DNA from 3 places in the Paenibacillus sp. ICGEB2008 genome. Region 1 is predicted to be linked to each of the others. Evidence: riboswitches for the same ligand, from Rfam matches in the RefSeq annotation. Region 1 holds a riboswitch; each other region holds the start of a gene.
What was found. A riboswitch is a leader RNA that binds a small molecule or an ion and turns the genes downstream of it on or off. The one in region 1 is predicted to bind cyclic di-AMP.
Positions count from the first base shown of each region.

Region 2: another riboswitch for cyclic di-AMP. It lies ahead of C400_RS0107545 (hypothetical protein); the one in region 1 lies ahead of C400_RS0113555 (TrkH family potassium uptake protein).
Region 3: another riboswitch for cyclic di-AMP. It lies ahead of C400_RS0112900 (C40 family peptidase); the one in region 1 lies ahead of C400_RS0113555 (TrkH family potassium uptake protein).

Region 1 is NZ_AMQU01000014.1:89,832-95,386, reverse strand. Features, by position in the region: gene C400_RS0113565 (LysR family transcriptional regulator) at 1-456, shown strand, start outside; gene C400_RS0113560 (potassium channel family protein) at 462-1,139, opposite strand; gene C400_RS0113555 (TrkH family potassium uptake protein) at 1,158-2,498, opposite strand; cyclic di-AMP (ydaO/yuaA leader) riboswitch at 2,899-3,051, opposite strand; partial or broken gene C400_RS28585 (CPBP family intramembrane glutamic endopeptidase) at 3,313-5,042, shown strand; gene uvrC (excinuclease ABC subunit UvrC) at 5,011-5,555, opposite strand, start outside.
Region 2 is NZ_AMQU01000007.1:632,855-638,409, forward strand. Features, by position in the region: gene C400_RS0107530 (urease accessory protein UreF) at 1-115, opposite strand, end outside; tRNA gene C400_RS0107535 (tRNA-Leu) at 378-460, shown strand; gene C400_RS0107540 (glutathione peroxidase) at 609-1,094, opposite strand; cyclic di-AMP (ydaO/yuaA leader) riboswitch at 1,557-1,728, shown strand; gene C400_RS0107545 (hypothetical protein) at 1,842-2,237, shown strand; gene kdpF (K(+)-transporting ATPase subunit F) at 2,421-2,498, shown strand; gene kdpA (potassium-transporting ATPase subunit KdpA) at 2,644-4,320, shown strand; gene kdpB (potassium-transporting ATPase subunit KdpB) at 4,373-5,555, shown strand, end outside.
Region 3 is NZ_AMQU01000013.1:15,313-20,867, forward strand. Features, by position in the region: gene motA (flagellar motor stator protein MotA) at 1-26, opposite strand, end outside; gene C400_RS0112885 (hypothetical protein) at 214-507, shown strand; gene C400_RS0112890 (4a-hydroxytetrahydrobiopterin dehydratase) at 625-924, shown strand; gene C400_RS0112895 (GNAT family N-acetyltransferase) at 1,003-1,509, opposite strand; gene C400_RS0112900 (C40 family peptidase) at 1,813-2,313, opposite strand; cyclic di-AMP (ydaO/yuaA leader) riboswitch at 2,319-2,456, opposite strand; gene C400_RS0112910 (hypothetical protein) at 2,733-3,560, opposite strand; gene C400_RS0112915 (M1 family metallopeptidase) at 3,572-5,555, opposite strand, start outside.

The DNA.
Region 1 (5,555 bases):
GAAGCTGGACTGCGTTGCATTCCGTTATTTGACGATCATTTGGAGCTAGTCGTCCCCATCGGACATGAGTTAACTGTCAAGACAGGAACGGCTTCAATGAAGGACTTGCAAGGATTGCCGATGATTATTTTCTCCAAAGGAACCTGGTACCGCAGTCTGACGGATGACTTGTTCCAGCGTAGCGGCATTATGCCGGATATCCGCATGGAAATCGACTCCTTCGAGGCGATTGTACGCCTGCTTCCCACCTGCAAGGCATCCGCTTTGCTGCCCAAATCCTATTTGCGCAGCGAACTGCTGCGAGATAATGGACTTACTGCATTGTACTTGCCTGATTTGAAGGAGACACGCCGAACGACCTCCCTCATCTACTCAGAAACGGCCGATCTCGGCCCAACAGCACGACGCTGGATTAGCGAGACACGCGCATCGTTTGCAGGCTACCGTATGGTATAGAGGATTTAACCCTCTTCATTGACATTAACGACCTCATCCTCAAAGCGGCCGATATTATCATTGGAGCCGATAATGACCATAATATCGTCTGCTTTCAGCCGATCCATAGCTGTCGGTGCGATCAAGATACCATTCGCCGTATGAAGCGCCACGATGCTGCAACCAAAGCGGGTGCGCGCATTTAATTCTGCCAACGTTTTGCCATTCAGACATGCAGGCACATTAAGTTCTACAATGCTGTATTCCTTGGACAGCTCCAAATAATCGAGCAGATTAGGCGTGACCAGCTGATGCGCTACTCGAATACCCATATCCCGTTCCGGATAAATGACTCGGTCCACCCCAAGCTTCTCTAACGCACGCCCATGCAGCACAGATATGGCTTTGGCTACGACTTTTCTCACACCCAGCTCCTTCAGCAAAATGGCGGTCAGGATGCTTACCTGAATATCATCACCAATCGCAACAATGCCGCAATCGAAATTACGTATGCCGAGTGACCGCAACGCATCCTCATCTGTAGCGTCCGCCACGACAGTATGTGTCAGAATCTCACTCATACTGTCCACAACATCCTCATTCCGATCAATGCCCAGCACCTCGCACCCCATATCCACCAATTGCAAAGCCAGGCTTGAGCCAAACCGTCCCAAGCCAATGACTACAAACTGCTGCGTTTTCATATCTACTCGAAAACTCCCTTACCCTATAATTATTTTACCTTCTGGATGACGATACAATTCCTTACCCTTTTTCGGTCCCAGTGCATAAGCTAGCGTGAGTGGACCCAGCCTGCCTGCAAACATCGTCAGAGTAATCACCAGCTTGCCTACAACTGTCAAATCAGGTGTAAGCCCCATGGACAGTCCTACCGTACCAAAGGCAGACACCGTCTCGAACAAGATCATCAGAAAATGATGATCTTCGGTTGCGGACAGAATCATCGTCACCCCAATCACGAACAGCAACCCCAGCAAGGTAATAGTCAAAGCCTTATAAATGCGTGCCTGCGCAAGTCGGTACCGGAACAGCACAATGTCTTCCCGTCCCCGCAGCATCGAAAACACCGCTCCAATGAGCAGAGCAAATGTAGTGGTCTTAATCCCGCCTCCAGTGGAGCCAGGCGAAGCCCCAATAAACATGAGTATGATGATAAAAAACTGCGTAGCCTGCCGCAAGCCTGCAATGTCCAGCGTGTTGGCACCTGCGGTGCGAGGGGTAACGGACTGGAATAAAGAACCCAGCAGTTTACCACCCCAATCAAGCGAGCCAAGCGTCTTCGGATTCGTAAACTCAAATACAAAAATGACAAGCGTCCCGACGACAATCAGAGCAGCTGTCATGCTGAGTACCACCTTGGTATGCAAGGACAGTCTCTTACGCTTGCGATAATCTGCCAGGTCAGACATCACTACAAAACCAATACCACCCGAAATAATGAGAAACATGGCTGTAAAATTAACAATCGGATCATATACATAACCTGTCAGGCTACGAAATTCACCGAACAAATCAAAACCAGCGTTATTAAACATGGAAATGGCATGCCAGATTCCAAAATAAATCGCCCTGCCGACAGGCATATCAAATGACCAGCGAATCGAAAAAATAGCTGCACATACGCCCTCAATCATCAGCGAGTACCATAGCACCTTGCGGATCAATCCGACAATTCCTTCGACAGAGGTCTGATTCATCGCTTCTTGCAAAATAAGGCGCTCCCGCAAGGAAATCCGACGCTTGAACACCAGCGCGATCAAGGTAGCCATAGTCATAAAGCCAAGTCCGCCAATCTGAATCAGCGCAACGATGACAATTTGACCAAAGGTTGTAAAAAAGAGCCCTGTATCCTTAACGACAAGCCCAGTTACACAGGTCGCGGAAGCGGCAGTAAACAAAGCGTCTATAAACGCAAGTGGTTTTCCTGTTGTATTAGAAATGGGCAGCATTAACAATAAACTACCTATTAGAATGATAATGGCAAAGCCTGCAACGAATATTTGCGGTGGAGAAAGCCGAAGCCAGCTTGCATTGGGATTCATTTATTCATCACTTCTCCTCCTTGGTGAACTATGAGCATGGAGATCGCTCAGCTCATAAAATCACCAATTCTTTTCAGTTTCTTTTATAAATCAGAAAAGTATCCGCAAAGCGGGATACTTTTGCCTTTCAATACTCACTACACTTTATACGTAACTACCTCATGGAACGTTTGATGACTTTAAGGCGGGCAGCAGCGAAGCGGTCCATTTGAATCTGGAGAAGCGATAGCGCTCGCCTTTGACTCTGAATTTTACCCGTATCAAGGTCTAGAAAATCAAAAAAAATTCAGTGGCAACAGCGATTGGAAGATCAAATGGAACGCGCAGCGTCCTTAACTCAGCAAACTTTTATTCACACTTATACACACAAAAAAAGACACCGGAAAACCGAGTGCCTGACTTGGTTCCTGCCCACAGCCTACGAGGTTAGCTGACGGATTCGGGCAGCACAGTATGCCCTATTTACACTTCCGGTCCATCAGGATCGGCTGTAAAATTCACCCCAGTAACATGGTTCCCCCGTTTTCTCACAGAAATTCGGCTTAAATGTATGTCATTACCCATATATTTCATAGGCATTGCCTCAAGATTATAATCCTTCTCTATCCAGATCACAAAACCGATTTCGCCGAAAAAACGTGAAATTGGCTTTAATTTGCGATTGGGCATCGCTTAATCACAGCTTATCTAATTTTATTAAAACTTTAAAGTGCTTTCACTCTGTTTTCATGAATATCGCTGGTCTGTTGGCGGGAACCTGTGCAGTATGATATCTTTAATGGATGTTCTTATTTACAGATTAAGGAGGAAACTCATGAATCCTATCGGGAAACCGGTCGTGCTCACGGCCAACTTCAAAAAATTAGGCTTGCTGGGCGGGGTTGGCCTGATTTGCTTTTTTATCTTTCAATTGCTTATTCCCTCGCTTAGCAATCCAAGTCCGGAATCATTGATGAATGCAAAGGTCATCAGCAAACAAGAAGCGATCGTACACGCATTGGACTTCGCCCGTTCTGAGCTGGGCTATACGGAATCACAGCCAGAGAAGCCTGTCGTGACCTATCAGGCTGAAACAGATTTGTACGGTTATTTATCCAGAGAAAAACTGCTTCAAGCGTACGATCGTACATGGAAAAAAAATTATCCTTATGAAACCTTTCGGGTTGATTTGCCTGACTCCTCAGCGAAGGGCAAGCTGCAAATTCATGTGGATTTATCCACTGGGAAGGTCGTTAGCTTTAAGCGGATCACCTCCAGCACCAATTACACACAGGCTGATGTTTCTACAGATGAACAAGCACGAAGCAAGCTTGTACGTATAGCTGAGGGCGACATGACGCTTGAAGCTAAGGAACAGGCTGCAGCAAAATGGATCAAACGCTTTGGCTTTAATCCATCGGAATTGAAGCTTGCGACCACTGAGGGGGAAGGTGGATTAAAATATACCGTGGACGAAAAGAAAATCGGCGCCTCGGTCCTTACGCTGGCTTTTACCTTTGAAGATGGGGATGTTCGCTCATTTACCCAAAGCTTTTCAGCCCCTTCGTCTTATACCGACTATGTTAAAAATCAAACATACTGGGCGAATTGGATGACTTATGCGGGTTATGCCCTATTTAGCTTTGTCCTGGGTGTACTTGCCATTGTGTATGCGTCACTCACCCGACGACATACTTCATTTGTACGCGGTATTGTTCTGTCCATTGTTTATTTTATTGCTAGTATAGCTGGGACCATGAACATGCTGCCTTTATTACAGGCTGAAGCAGGCAGTAAGGGCATGCTTATATTTCTTATGGTATTCCAGGTCGGTGTTACCTTCTTCATGGCTGTAGCTCTCTACTTCTCCTTGGTTGGTGGTGACGGCCTTATGCGTCAGGTTGGACTCAATGCATGGCCACGGGCCAAAGAGCCCGGCTACGGGCTGTATGTGCTTCGCAGTATGTATGTCGGTTACTTGTGGGCCTTCATTTTACTCGGCGTACAATCCATTTTGTTCTTTGTACTGGAGCGTACATTTAATACGTTCTCCACTACAGACGCCACGCAATCCCCTTACAATATGGCTTATCCATGGCTACTACCGATTATGGCCTGGATGGCAGGTATTGGAGAGGAGACTGTTTACCGTCTATTTGGTATTCCGATGGTAAAAAAAATAGTCAAAAATACGTTTGTTGCTTGTCTGATTACTACGCTTATTTGGGCACTGGGACATACGCTTTATCCAATCTATCCAGTGATTTCAAGACCTATTGAGCTGACTTTTCTTGGTTTGCTGTTTAGCTTCGTGTTCCTGCGTTACGGCTTTATCGCTGCCATGTTCAGCCACGTTATTTTTGACAGCATATTAATGGGGCTTAGTGTGATCAGTTTGGGAGACACCGTGAATGTGAGCGCCGGTTTATTCTGGATCTTACTTCCGGCTATTGTAGGCTACATCATTTACTGGTTTAGTCCTAAAAAACCTAATCGAATCATGTTTGAACCCGTGAAAAAGAGGAGCCGTATTCTACGACTCCTCCTCCCGAAGGGCAGCTATAATCTGACGAGCAAGTTTATCCCCAATAGAGAGAGGCCGGAAGTCTTCGACGCTGGCCTCTCTTATTTTTTTGAGCGATCCAAAATGCTTGAGCAGCAATTTACGCCGTTTCTCTCCAATGCCCGGAATGGAGTCCAACTGGGAAGTTACCATAGATTTGCCGCGCTGCTCACGGTGAAATGTAATGGCAAAACGGTGAACCTCATCCTGAATCCGTTGCAGCAGATAAAATTCCTCGCTGTTGCGTGCAAGTGTTACGGCCTCAAATGTATCCCCCATCAGTAGTTGGGAAGTTCTGTGTTTGGCATCTTTCACCAAACCACACACAGGAATAAACAAGCCCAACTCATTTTCCAATACATCGGTTGCCGCTTTAATTTGTCCACGCCCGCCATCGACAATGATCAAATCGGGACGCTCTAGATTTTCCTTCAGTACACGTTCATATCGGCGCCGAATAACCTCACGCATCGTTTCATAATCATCTGGTCCCTGCACAGAACGGATCTTGTATT
Region 2 (5,555 bases), on a different contig from region 1:
TCAGATCCTGTAGACTGTTCAGGTGTCCAGCGCGGAAACGCTCCTCCAATCCGTAGAAACGGGTGAAACCACCAATAGGTAGGGAAGGGTCCAACAATAATGCGTAGTTTAGCAACCGGTTACCTTTATACAGGACGGTTCGCCTCCTTGAAGTGAATATTTGTGTGATGTTATTTGACTCAAATCTTATTTTTATAATAATAATTCAAATATTTATGTAATATATATTTACACTTCGAACTCAATTATGTCAAATTAAATAATTTTATTGCTTATATATGTTATGTAAAGTTACATTAAAATAATTATAATATTCTTGTTTACAAATTGTTGCTGAGAGAGTATAATAAATCTGTTGCCTCAATACATTATGACATGCGGTCGTGGTGGAATGGCAGACACGCTATCTTGAGGGGGTAGTGGGCGTACGCCCGTGGAGGTTCGAGTCCTCTCGACCGCATTATATGCAGTACCCAGTTGAAAAAGCATCCTGACACGTTTTACGTGAAGGGATGCTTTTTTGTTAAATACTTTTCGTCATATCCTCCCGTCACAGAAGCGGTCGTATGGACAACGGACCGCTCGTTGACTGTAGTGCATAAAGATTGTCAGTTTTTCTGCAAAAGCTTCTTAATATCTCCTACAAGCTTGTCTGGAGTGGTTTGCGGCGCATAACGCTTAAATACGTTACCTTCTCGTGTAATTAAAAATTTAGTAAAATTCCATTTGATCGCTTTGGAGCCTAATACGCCTGGAGCAGTGTGGGTCAGGTAGTGAAATAGAGGATGTGCCTGATCACCGTTAACATTTGTCTTGGCGAACATGGGAAAGGTCACTCCGTAATTGAGTTGGCAAAACCCGGAGATCTCCTCGCTGGAACCCGGCTCTTGTTTGGCGAACTGGTTGCTGGGAAATCCCAAAATTTCGAGCCCCTGTTCATGATACTGGTCATATAGCTCTTGTAGCGCCTTGTACTGGGGGGTTAACCCACATTTGCTGGCAGTATTCACGATAAGAAGAACTTTCCCTTCGTATGTGGATAACGGAATTTGTGCCCCTTGTAGGGTCTGTGCATCATATTTATATACGCTCATGATATCCCTCCTAATTCAATATTCTACAATTAAATTGTGAACAATTCAACAAGGGGTTGCAAGTCCAGAAGAGTCTACAAACATTGTGCATTGTAAAATCGTCTTTTGTTCAAAACGGTAAATCGCACTTCAAATGGAGCAAATTGAGGTGTTTCTTCTCATAAAAAAGGCTTCATTCGATAATTATCTAGTACATATAGCGCATTTTCTTTCTTTTTTATAATAAAGGGCAACCGTACCATACCCTACGCCAATATTGACATGCCTTTCATTTTCAAAAAGGGGTGAAATACAGAGTTTTAGAGAGATACGAGAAGCATAGGTTGGTTGTAAGCGTTATCCTTAATCTTCTATGCTCTAAAGGGTGATTTATAGCCTTGCCGTTGAGCTTTACAGTCTTCCTTGCACGGGTGTATGATTCAAGACGTAATTTCAAATTAACAACAATGAAGCAACAACGAATTGTCTAAAGCGCTGAATTTTGCAGTTGCAAAAGCGGGGGAACCAACGAGTATATACGGCTTTGCAAGCCGTGTGTCTCATGGGGTGAATTTTCCGGCCAAGTGCCGTAAATAGGGCGACTCTCACGTCCGAATCCGACAGCTAACCTCGTAAGCGTACAGGGAGAGGCAACAAACCGCCGTGTGCAGCCATGGTTTATTTTATCATGGAATGTATGAAGCCGGAGGAAGCCTTTTTCCTTCGGCTTCTTTTTGTTGTCTTTTTATACCGGGAGAGGAGCTACTGATGGAAGGTCGGTTAATTATTGTCACTGCACCGAATGAAGCGGGCAGAAGTTTTGTGAAATTGCTTATGTTCAAAAAATTGGCGTTTGCAGTTCTCACAAATAGCACCCAGGAGGAACGACAACTCAAAAAAATGGGTGTGGAGCACATTGTGCGCATCAATACGATGCAAGCGGGAAAATGGAATTTTCCTAAAAAAGAAATTGGTAGTGTGTATTTGTTCGAAAACAGCTTGAATCTAACTTGCCGTTTCCTGCAAATATGTCGGCCACTAACATCAGAATTGATCTATGTTATTACGCACGGCTGTAATCCACAAGGAATTTATCGGGGATTGGGAGCGGACCATGTGATCTACACATTGAACGGAGAGGTGGGTTTCCTGCTGAACGGATAAGCACTTATAACATAGCTGGTTTATGATTTTATGATGGAATCAAAAGGGCAATCTGAAAAGCGATACGGAGGGTATGAACATGATGGATTTATACATGCTGCTCGTAATGGCTGTGAGTTATGGAGTGATACTGCTGTTTGTACGCTGGTGTGATGCGCAGACCTCAAAAGGAGGGCGAAGAGGATGATCGTTGTGCTAGGACTTACGGCTATTGTGTTCGTGTATTTAATCTACGCACTCCTGAATCCTGAAAAATTCTAGTCAACTATAGGATCGAGCAGGCGGGAACAGCAGATCAAGAATGCAGCATCAGAGATGCAGATTTTCGCAAACGTGTGCACTCAATGGATGGTCTGAATCAGGTCTGTTGTTCCAAATGCAGGAGCATTTTAAGGAGGAATAGAGGATGGAGCTACTGCAAATTGGGATTGTGATCATCATATTGTTGCTCTTGGTAAAGCCGATGGGCACCTATATGTATCACGTATTCTCGAATGAACCGAATCGGACGGATCGTATTTTTGGTGGAACGGAAAAGCTGATTTATAAGGCTGTAGGCTTGAAGAAACAGGACAGCATGCGCTGGACCACGTATGCTATGAGTTTCATTGCAACCAATGTGGTGCTTGTGGGGATCAGCTACCTGCTATTGCGCTTGCAGGCTATACTTCCGGGCAATCCGGTTGGGAACAGTAATATGGAAGCATCATTGGCCTTTAATACAGTAATCAGCTTTATGACCAATACGAATCTCCAACATTACAGCGGAGAAAGCGGGCTTACGTATCTGACACAGATGGCGTTCGTCACGATGATGATGTTTACTTCGGCTGCTTCGGGGTTTTCGGTTGCTGCGGCTTTTATGAGGGGATTGACGCGGCGCGGTGAAGGGCTGGGTAATTTTTTTCAAGATTTTATTAAAGCCAACATACGGATTTTCCTACCGCTTGCCTTTGTACTTACGCTGGTGCTGGTGGGATTAAAAGTACCACAGACGCTACAGTCCACGGCGGATATTACGACTTTAAGTGGTACACAGCAGCAGATTGCTATGGGACCCATTGCCTCATTGGAATCCATCAAGCATTTGGGCACGAACGGGGGCGGTTTTGCGGGAGCTAATTCTGCGCATCCTTTTGAGAATCCAAGTCCTTGGACGAACGTACTGGAAATTTTGGCAATGTGGGTAATGCCGGCTTCGCTGCCGTATACATTTGGATTGTTTGCCCGTAATCGCAAGCAGGGCTGGATTATTTTCAGCTCGATGATGGTCTTGTTCCTTATTTTTCTAACCATAACGTATGTGTCGGAGAAAACAGGTAATCCGTTAATTCAGGCACTGGGTATGGATGCATCTCAGGGAAGCATGGAAGGGAAAGAGGTTCGTTTCGGCATTGGACAATCGGCATTATTCACTGCGGTCACAACGGCGGCAACGACAGGTTCGGTCAATAATATGCATGATACATTGACCCCGCTAGGTGGTATGGCTGCTTTGGGAGAAATGATGCTAAACGTCATTTTTGGCGGCAAGGGCGTCGGGCTGATGAATATGCTGATGTATGCGATTCTGGGAGTGTTTATATGCGGACTGATGGTCGGAAGAACCCCGGAATTTATGGGTAGGAAAATTGAAGGCAAGGAAATGAAGCTGATTGCAATTGCCATTTTGGTACATCCGTTTCTTATTCTTGCTCCCACTGCGCTTGCGTTTATGAGTCATTGGGGATATGATGCGGTCTCTAACCCCGGATATCACGGGTTGACTCAGGTGCTCTATGAATATGCATCATCTGCGGCAAATAACGGCTCGGGATTTGAAGGTCTTTCGGATAACAACGTGTTTTGGAATGTTACAACAGGTGCGGTTATGTTCTTTGGACGATATGTATCCATGATTGCATTGCTGGCTGTGGCGGCTTCGTTGAATGCCAAAGCGCCGACCCCGGTGACGATGGGTACACTGCGCACGGACAACAAGCTGTTTGGAGCCATCCTAATCGGAGTGGTCCTGTTGATTGGTGCGTTAACCTTTTTGCCGGTGATCGTACTGGGTCCTGTAGCTGAATTTTTGACCATGTGATGAAGAATGAGCATAGAAGGAAAATGAGAATGGATGAACGGGGTGCTTGATCATGAAGGAACAACGCAAACGCATGCTGGATAGAAGCATCTTGAAGCAGGCGGTCAAGGATAGCTTTATCAAATTAAATCCGATGATCATGATGAAAAATCCTGTCATGTTCGTCGTGGAGATCGGTACATTGGTCGTACTGCTCATGCTACTGCTTCCCGGTTATTTTGGAACCGGCAAGGAAATGGGCTTTAACTTGGCTGTATTTATTATTTTGTTGTTCACGCTGCTTTTTGCTAACTTTGCTGAAGCGCTCGCGGAGGGACGGGGGAAAGCACAAGCTGCTTCCTTGAAAAAATCCAAGCAGGACTCACAAGCTAATAAGCTCGTCGGGAATGAGATTCAGGTGGTCAGCTCAACAGCATTGCGTAAAGGTGACGTGGTAATCGTCTCTCAGGGCGAAATGATTCCAAGCGATGGTGAGGTTATTGAAGGCCTAGCCTCGGTAGACGAATCTGCAATTACGGGAGAATCAGCTCCGGTCATTAAGGAATCGGGCGGTGATTTTTGCTCGGTAACTGGCGGGACGCGGGTAGTCAGTGACCGCATTAAGGTGCGGATTACGACTGAGCCGGGTGAAACGTTTATTGATAAAATGATTTCGCTCGTGGAAGGTGCACAGCGGCAAAAAACGCCAAATGAAATTGCGCTGAATACATTACTGATTAGCTTGACGATTATTTTTCTCATTGTGGTGGTGACGCTGGCCCCGATAGCCCGTCATTTTAAGATTGATTTGCCTGTTCCCGTGCTGATTTCGTTGCTGGTCTGTCTGATTCCGACCACGATTGGCGGACTTTTGTCGGCGATTGGGATTGCCGGTATGGACCGGGTTACCCAGTTTAACGTGCTGGCCATGTCAGGCAAGGCGGTAGAAGCCTCCGGGGACATCAATACGATGATTCTAGATAAAACGGGTACCATCACCTTCGGTAACCGGATGGCGAGTGAATTCGTGGTTGTAGATGGTATAGAAAAGGCAGAGCTAGCGAAATGGGCAGCGATGAGTTCACTAAAGGATGAGACGCCTGAGGGACGCTCGGTACTGGAATTGATGCGTAAGCAGGAATACACGCTGGATGAATCCTTGGCAGCAGGTGGAACCTTTATCGAGTTCAAGGCAGAAACCCGGATGAGTGGTCTGGATCTCGCTGATGGACGAAGAGTACGCAAAGGCGCCGTGG
Region 3 (5,555 bases), on a different contig from region 1:
AGTCCAATAATGGTTGTAATTTGCATGATACACCTCATCCATGAGAATAGATTTTGAATCCTTTCATGCCGCATGGGTCGTCCTTGCCCCAAGCGCGTCATTATGAGACGGATTATAGTATTTATCGACAAAACTCTCTTTTTTGTTAAGGGCGAATTTCCGGTATAATAAAGTGATTATGTATTGAATCGCTGAACCACTGGAGGAAATAGCATGGGAGTAAAGCATGGGCGCGAGTATGAACAAATTTTGAACGATTTGACAGAGGCTGTGGGACGCATTCCAGATAGCTATGAATTTTTTGAAATGGAAGCAGAAGATTGGGACAGGCTGGACCCAGCGGGGTGCCAGGAAGTCAATGAGGCTTTGGCAGAAGACTTATTTTATGCACTGGGCACAGAACCTATAATCACTGTAGGCAGCGGTGTTGTGATTTATGAGCCGGAGCAGCACCGGATCTATGTACTCATCGGGGATGAGGAGCTGACGTCGGTCCCATTGATTTGATGGCCGTCTTATGGATTTATCAACGGGGCCGTGGTAATATGTACACCAATATATCGTAGTTTTGGCCGCATTTAAGCGGCTAAAAGGCTTCCGTATAAACGGGGAGGAGTTCGTAACATGCCTTTTACACAAGAAGAGATTGAAGCACATCTGGAGAAGCTGGAGGGCTGGGAACTGGAGGAAGGACGTTGGATCGTTCGGAAATATAATTTTTCCAGTTTTATGAAAGGAATTGCCTTCGTGGATGAAGTTGCCGCTATATCTGAGGCATTTAATCACCATCCATTTATTACGATTGATTACAAGACCGTGACTCTGCGTTTGACCTCCTGGGACGATGGCGGTATTATGGCCGTAGATATTAAGGAAGCCCAACAATATAATGAAGCTTTCGAAAAAATGCGCAGCAGTCATTGAGTTTGTAATGATCTGTCGTATATATGAAGAGCGCCTTCGTTATACAACATCGCGGTTGTATAGTGAAGGCGCTCTTATTTATAGAACCCGATTCTGTTGTTCAGGACGATATACCATACAATGGAACGGCTTTCTGCCATCTGGAGTCTGGCGTTCATAGGTATCCGTCAGCTCAAATCCAGCTGCCTTGTAGGCTCGGATAGCCCGCTGATTCCAAGTGAGAACCTCTAGGTCAATTTCATTCTGCGGATGACGTCGTCTGGCTTCCTCGGCAATGGCCCGGACAAAATCGGAGCCTGTGCCATGTCCGCATCTTTCGGGATGCATTCCAAGACCCAGCCGGGTCACACCGACCATAGGGAAATATTGAGCAAATCCCGTCAGCTCATTCTCTTCGTCCAGGACCGCAACATATTGCTCTTGGCGAAGCGTGGGACTTCCAAATTCGACTTCAAGTGCCTTCATTTGTTCCCAGGGAAGCCAGCCGTATATGTTGTAGGGGGGATCATAGCGCCACTCACAGATTTCAGCCGCTTGATGCTCGTCCATCGGTACGATCCGGTAGTTGGATATTGAGGCCGGCACTTTTCCATTCCTCCTTATGCAGGTACTTCAATCATTAACCACAGATTGTAGACAAGTTGTAGGAGAATGGCAAGCGTGTTTATTTCGTACCTAAGTCGGGTATACATTCAATAAGAAGGATTTACTGCTCATATGCTCCCCCAGCGGTGACGGTAAAACCGACGATGTTCGCTAAAATTGAAACCTTTTGAGGTGTCAGTTCGTCAGTAATGATAATCATTGCTGATGTAGTGGACATAAAAAACCGCAATTCGATTCCGGCCAGAATCAAATTGCGGCTAGGGTTAGCTTGCTGTGCGGTAGTTATTCTACGTTGTCGTCATCAGGAATATCTGAAGCTACAGAATGGTAAGCGTCTGTGCTCATAATTCTTTTTGCACCGACATAACGGTTAGCGTAATAATTTTCGTTCAGTGAGCTAACTACTACACCACGTGAAGTCGAGGAGTGGGCGAATTTCCCTTCACCTACGAAGATACCTACATGGGAAACGCCTCTTCCTGTGGTGTTGAAGAACACCAGGTCGCCTGGTCTCATTTCATCGCGGGATACAGAAGAACCCATTTTGAATTGTGATCCAGATTGATGCGGCAGTTTAATTCCCAGTTTGTTGAATACATACATTGTGAAGCCGGAGCAATCGAATCCCTCGAGTGTAGTGCCTCCGCTTCTGTAGTTCGTTCCTTTGGCATCTTGGATGACCTGGTCCATCTTAGAGTCTGCAAATGCACTGCTGCCACCGAATGTAAAAGATGTAAAGGCAATGGCGAGACCCATGGCTGCGATCGTTAGCTTCTTCTTCAAAAAAAATATACCCCTTCCAATGCCTGCGAGGTTAGCTTAAGGATTCGGTAGAAGGTTCCCCTATGACCACTCTGTTGCGAGATCAATTCACCCAAACTGGTTCCCCCGCTTCCTAGGTGCCAGGAATTAGGCTTAACTTAAGATGTGCACCTTGGAGAGCAGTATTCACGACAACGATGTTTTTAAGATAAAGGTTACAATAAAGATTACAAAGTTGTTACTATCAGTTCACTGCGATTATTGTAACAAAGACAGCAGGCTTTGGCAAATGTTTCATCGCAAAAAGTTACAAAAAAAATCTGTTCCTAACGCTCCAGGAACAGATTCTGTTAACAGTATTCAGTTATGTGCTGTTTGCACGGGAAAGAAAAAAGTTTTTTCGACAGCTGAAAATACAGGAGAGAGCATATTGTGAGAGGTTAGCCTCTGCTGGAGATATCGATGTGCCATAGCCGATACTGCGAACTGATATGCCACAGCCTGACCAGACTGGTAACAAAATGATACGATTGCTGGAGAATCAGTGCCAACATACCCGTCCAAATCATCGCCACGGTGCCAAATAGACCGAAAACTAGCAACACACAAGTACCGAGCAACAGGGATACACCAACAGCCGGAAGAAGCTGGCGAAAGAAGGCGAGCAGGGAGGATAGTATGGTGTGACCACTGACAGTGCCCAACTGCATATACAGGATGCACTGCCGAATGACCCAACCGTAAGCTATCCACCCCATGGCATAGGGCAACAAATGTAGCAGGTAAGAGGAAGATTGCAACGTTCCTACTACAATAGGATAGAGTCTCGGTACCACCCAAAAGGCGGGAAGCAGCAGCAAACCCAACTCGATGATGTAATACAATAGCGATGACATACCGTGGCGTTTCATCCCCTTGAAGAAGGACAGGCTTTGCGGTTCAGACGCATCGGTATGCAGGCTTTGATATATGCCAGCTCTAATGAAGGGAGTGATTAGTATGCGCAGTACGGTCGCCCCTAGTAATATCCACAAGTACACATGTACTTCCCGGCTGTCCATCAAGGCGATCTGGCCCTCCATCCAAAACAAGGTCTTTCCCAGTTCGTTTTGGCTCTGATCAGGATAACGTAGCAGCAGCGGGATAACGGCAGACTGTACCAGCCTATAGAGAAATACTCCCCACAGCAGACGATACAGAAATAAAATGATAACGATATAAAAGCGTATGCGTACCAGCGCCCAGCCTTCTTTTATAACAGTCCGCATCTATAGACACCTCACCATGACAGACTTCCAAGCAGTGTCTCCAACAGCTTGGTTACACTTACACTCCAACGGGTTTGTTGTTTTTCATCCAATTCAGCCTTCAGGCTATTATTAATATGCTTGTTCTCCAGTGCAATAGTGTATAGAGGATCTACAGTCACATAGGACACGGGGGAAGCGCTTTTGAGTCGGAAAGTTGTACTTTTGCCCGCACCATCCCATGCCTTGAATATCGTTGAGCCATCCTTGAAGGTAAATTGAACAGGTATTTTGGGATAATCTGCTCCTTTTTTGCTGAGCGTCACGACTGCTTCGTATCCATTCTCCAGCTTGTGGTTCATGATGCGATCGACTGAAAAGTCCGCCATCTGGCCGTCATATACATATTGTTCAAAATAGTGGCTCCATGATCGTCCGGTCACTCTCTCCACGACATGTTGAAAATCCTGTGAGGTCGGATGCTTGAATCGATAAGTCTGGACGTAGGTCCGCATAATCCGGTCCATTTTTTTCATACCCACCTGACGCTCAATACCTCGTAGTACTAATTTACCTCGTGAATAGGCATTTTGCGCATACTCAGCTGCCGATCCATACTTCCAGGACTCACGGTTTAGCGGCTGTGGGGAAGCTACCTGTCCCGATTGTAATGGCAAGTTGGGGGTAAGCCCATACTCTTGTTCCATGAGCCGTTCCTCTGCATAGGAGGTGAAGCCTTCATCCAGCCAAGGCTCCTCAAATTCATTGTTGGCTACCATTCCGTAGAAATATTGATGCCCAATTTCATGAACCAGCGTCCGTTCCAGATTATAGCCAGGATTCAGTTGGTCCGCAGCTGCGGCCGTGATGAGTGTCGGATATTCCATGCCGCCGGCTCCACTGCCTGTTTTGGGTGGAACGACGATGGATAGAGTGGAATATGGATAAGGCCCGTACCATTTGCTGTAGTACGAAAGGGCAGCCTTGGCTGCGCTCATGTAACGTCCTTTGAGTTCCTTATGGGACGGGTCCAGATAGAGCTTGATTTTGACACCAGGAACCTCAGTAGAAGAGAAGGGTTCTTCTACGGCTACAAAGTTGGGTGAAGCAGACCAGGCAAAATCGTGTACATCATCGGCATAAAATTGATATATTTTCTGGCCGTTCTGTCGTACTGCACCACGGGTGGGAAAACCGGTCGCTGCTACGATGTGTGTTTCAGGCACCCGAATCCGTATACTGTAAATTCCAAAGTCGGCATAGAACTCGGAGTTGCCATGGTACTGATGGAGGTTCCAGCCCTCTTCGGCGCGTCCACGTTGTCCTGCAGTCTCATAGACGCTGAGCTTTGGAAACCACTGTCCAGCCATTACAAAATCATCTGTCGCACCCATACGAGCAAAAATGCCAGGCAGTTTGACTTCAAACTTCATATATAGTGTGATTTCTTCGCCACCCCGTACCGGTTTGGGTAGACGCACCTTTATGAGCGAACGGTCGCTTGCGTTACCGTCATCTGGTTGTACATATTGAGTGCGGTGCATGAGAGATAAACCGTCTTCTGTTTTTAGTTCGGTCAGCGTCATGGAGCCAAAGCCGTCCTTAGGCATGGTGTCTCCGCGCAGCTTTCCGCCGGATTCCTTCATAAAGGTGGTTTCCATGGAAGAGAAGGCATTCGGGTATAGATGAAGATACAGATCATTCACAGTTTTCTTACCCGGATGCCTCCAGGTCAGTGTCTCAGTGCCTCGCAAAACCCGTCCTTTTTCCAGAGCTACATCAATGTGATATTCCACCACCCGTTTGCTGAGAATTTCCGAAGCGGGCTGTGGAGGGTTCTTGGGCAGATCGGGCATGATGTTGGCCCCTAGAGGCTTGCCCATATTTGGCGCAAGCGCAGACTCAGACTCGGAGCCGTATAGTGGTTTGCCTGCGGACTGAGAGACGGATTGCGATTGGGGTTGCCAGGCAAACCATAACGTCCCTGCGAGGAGTCCGAGGGCTAGTGTGGACAAT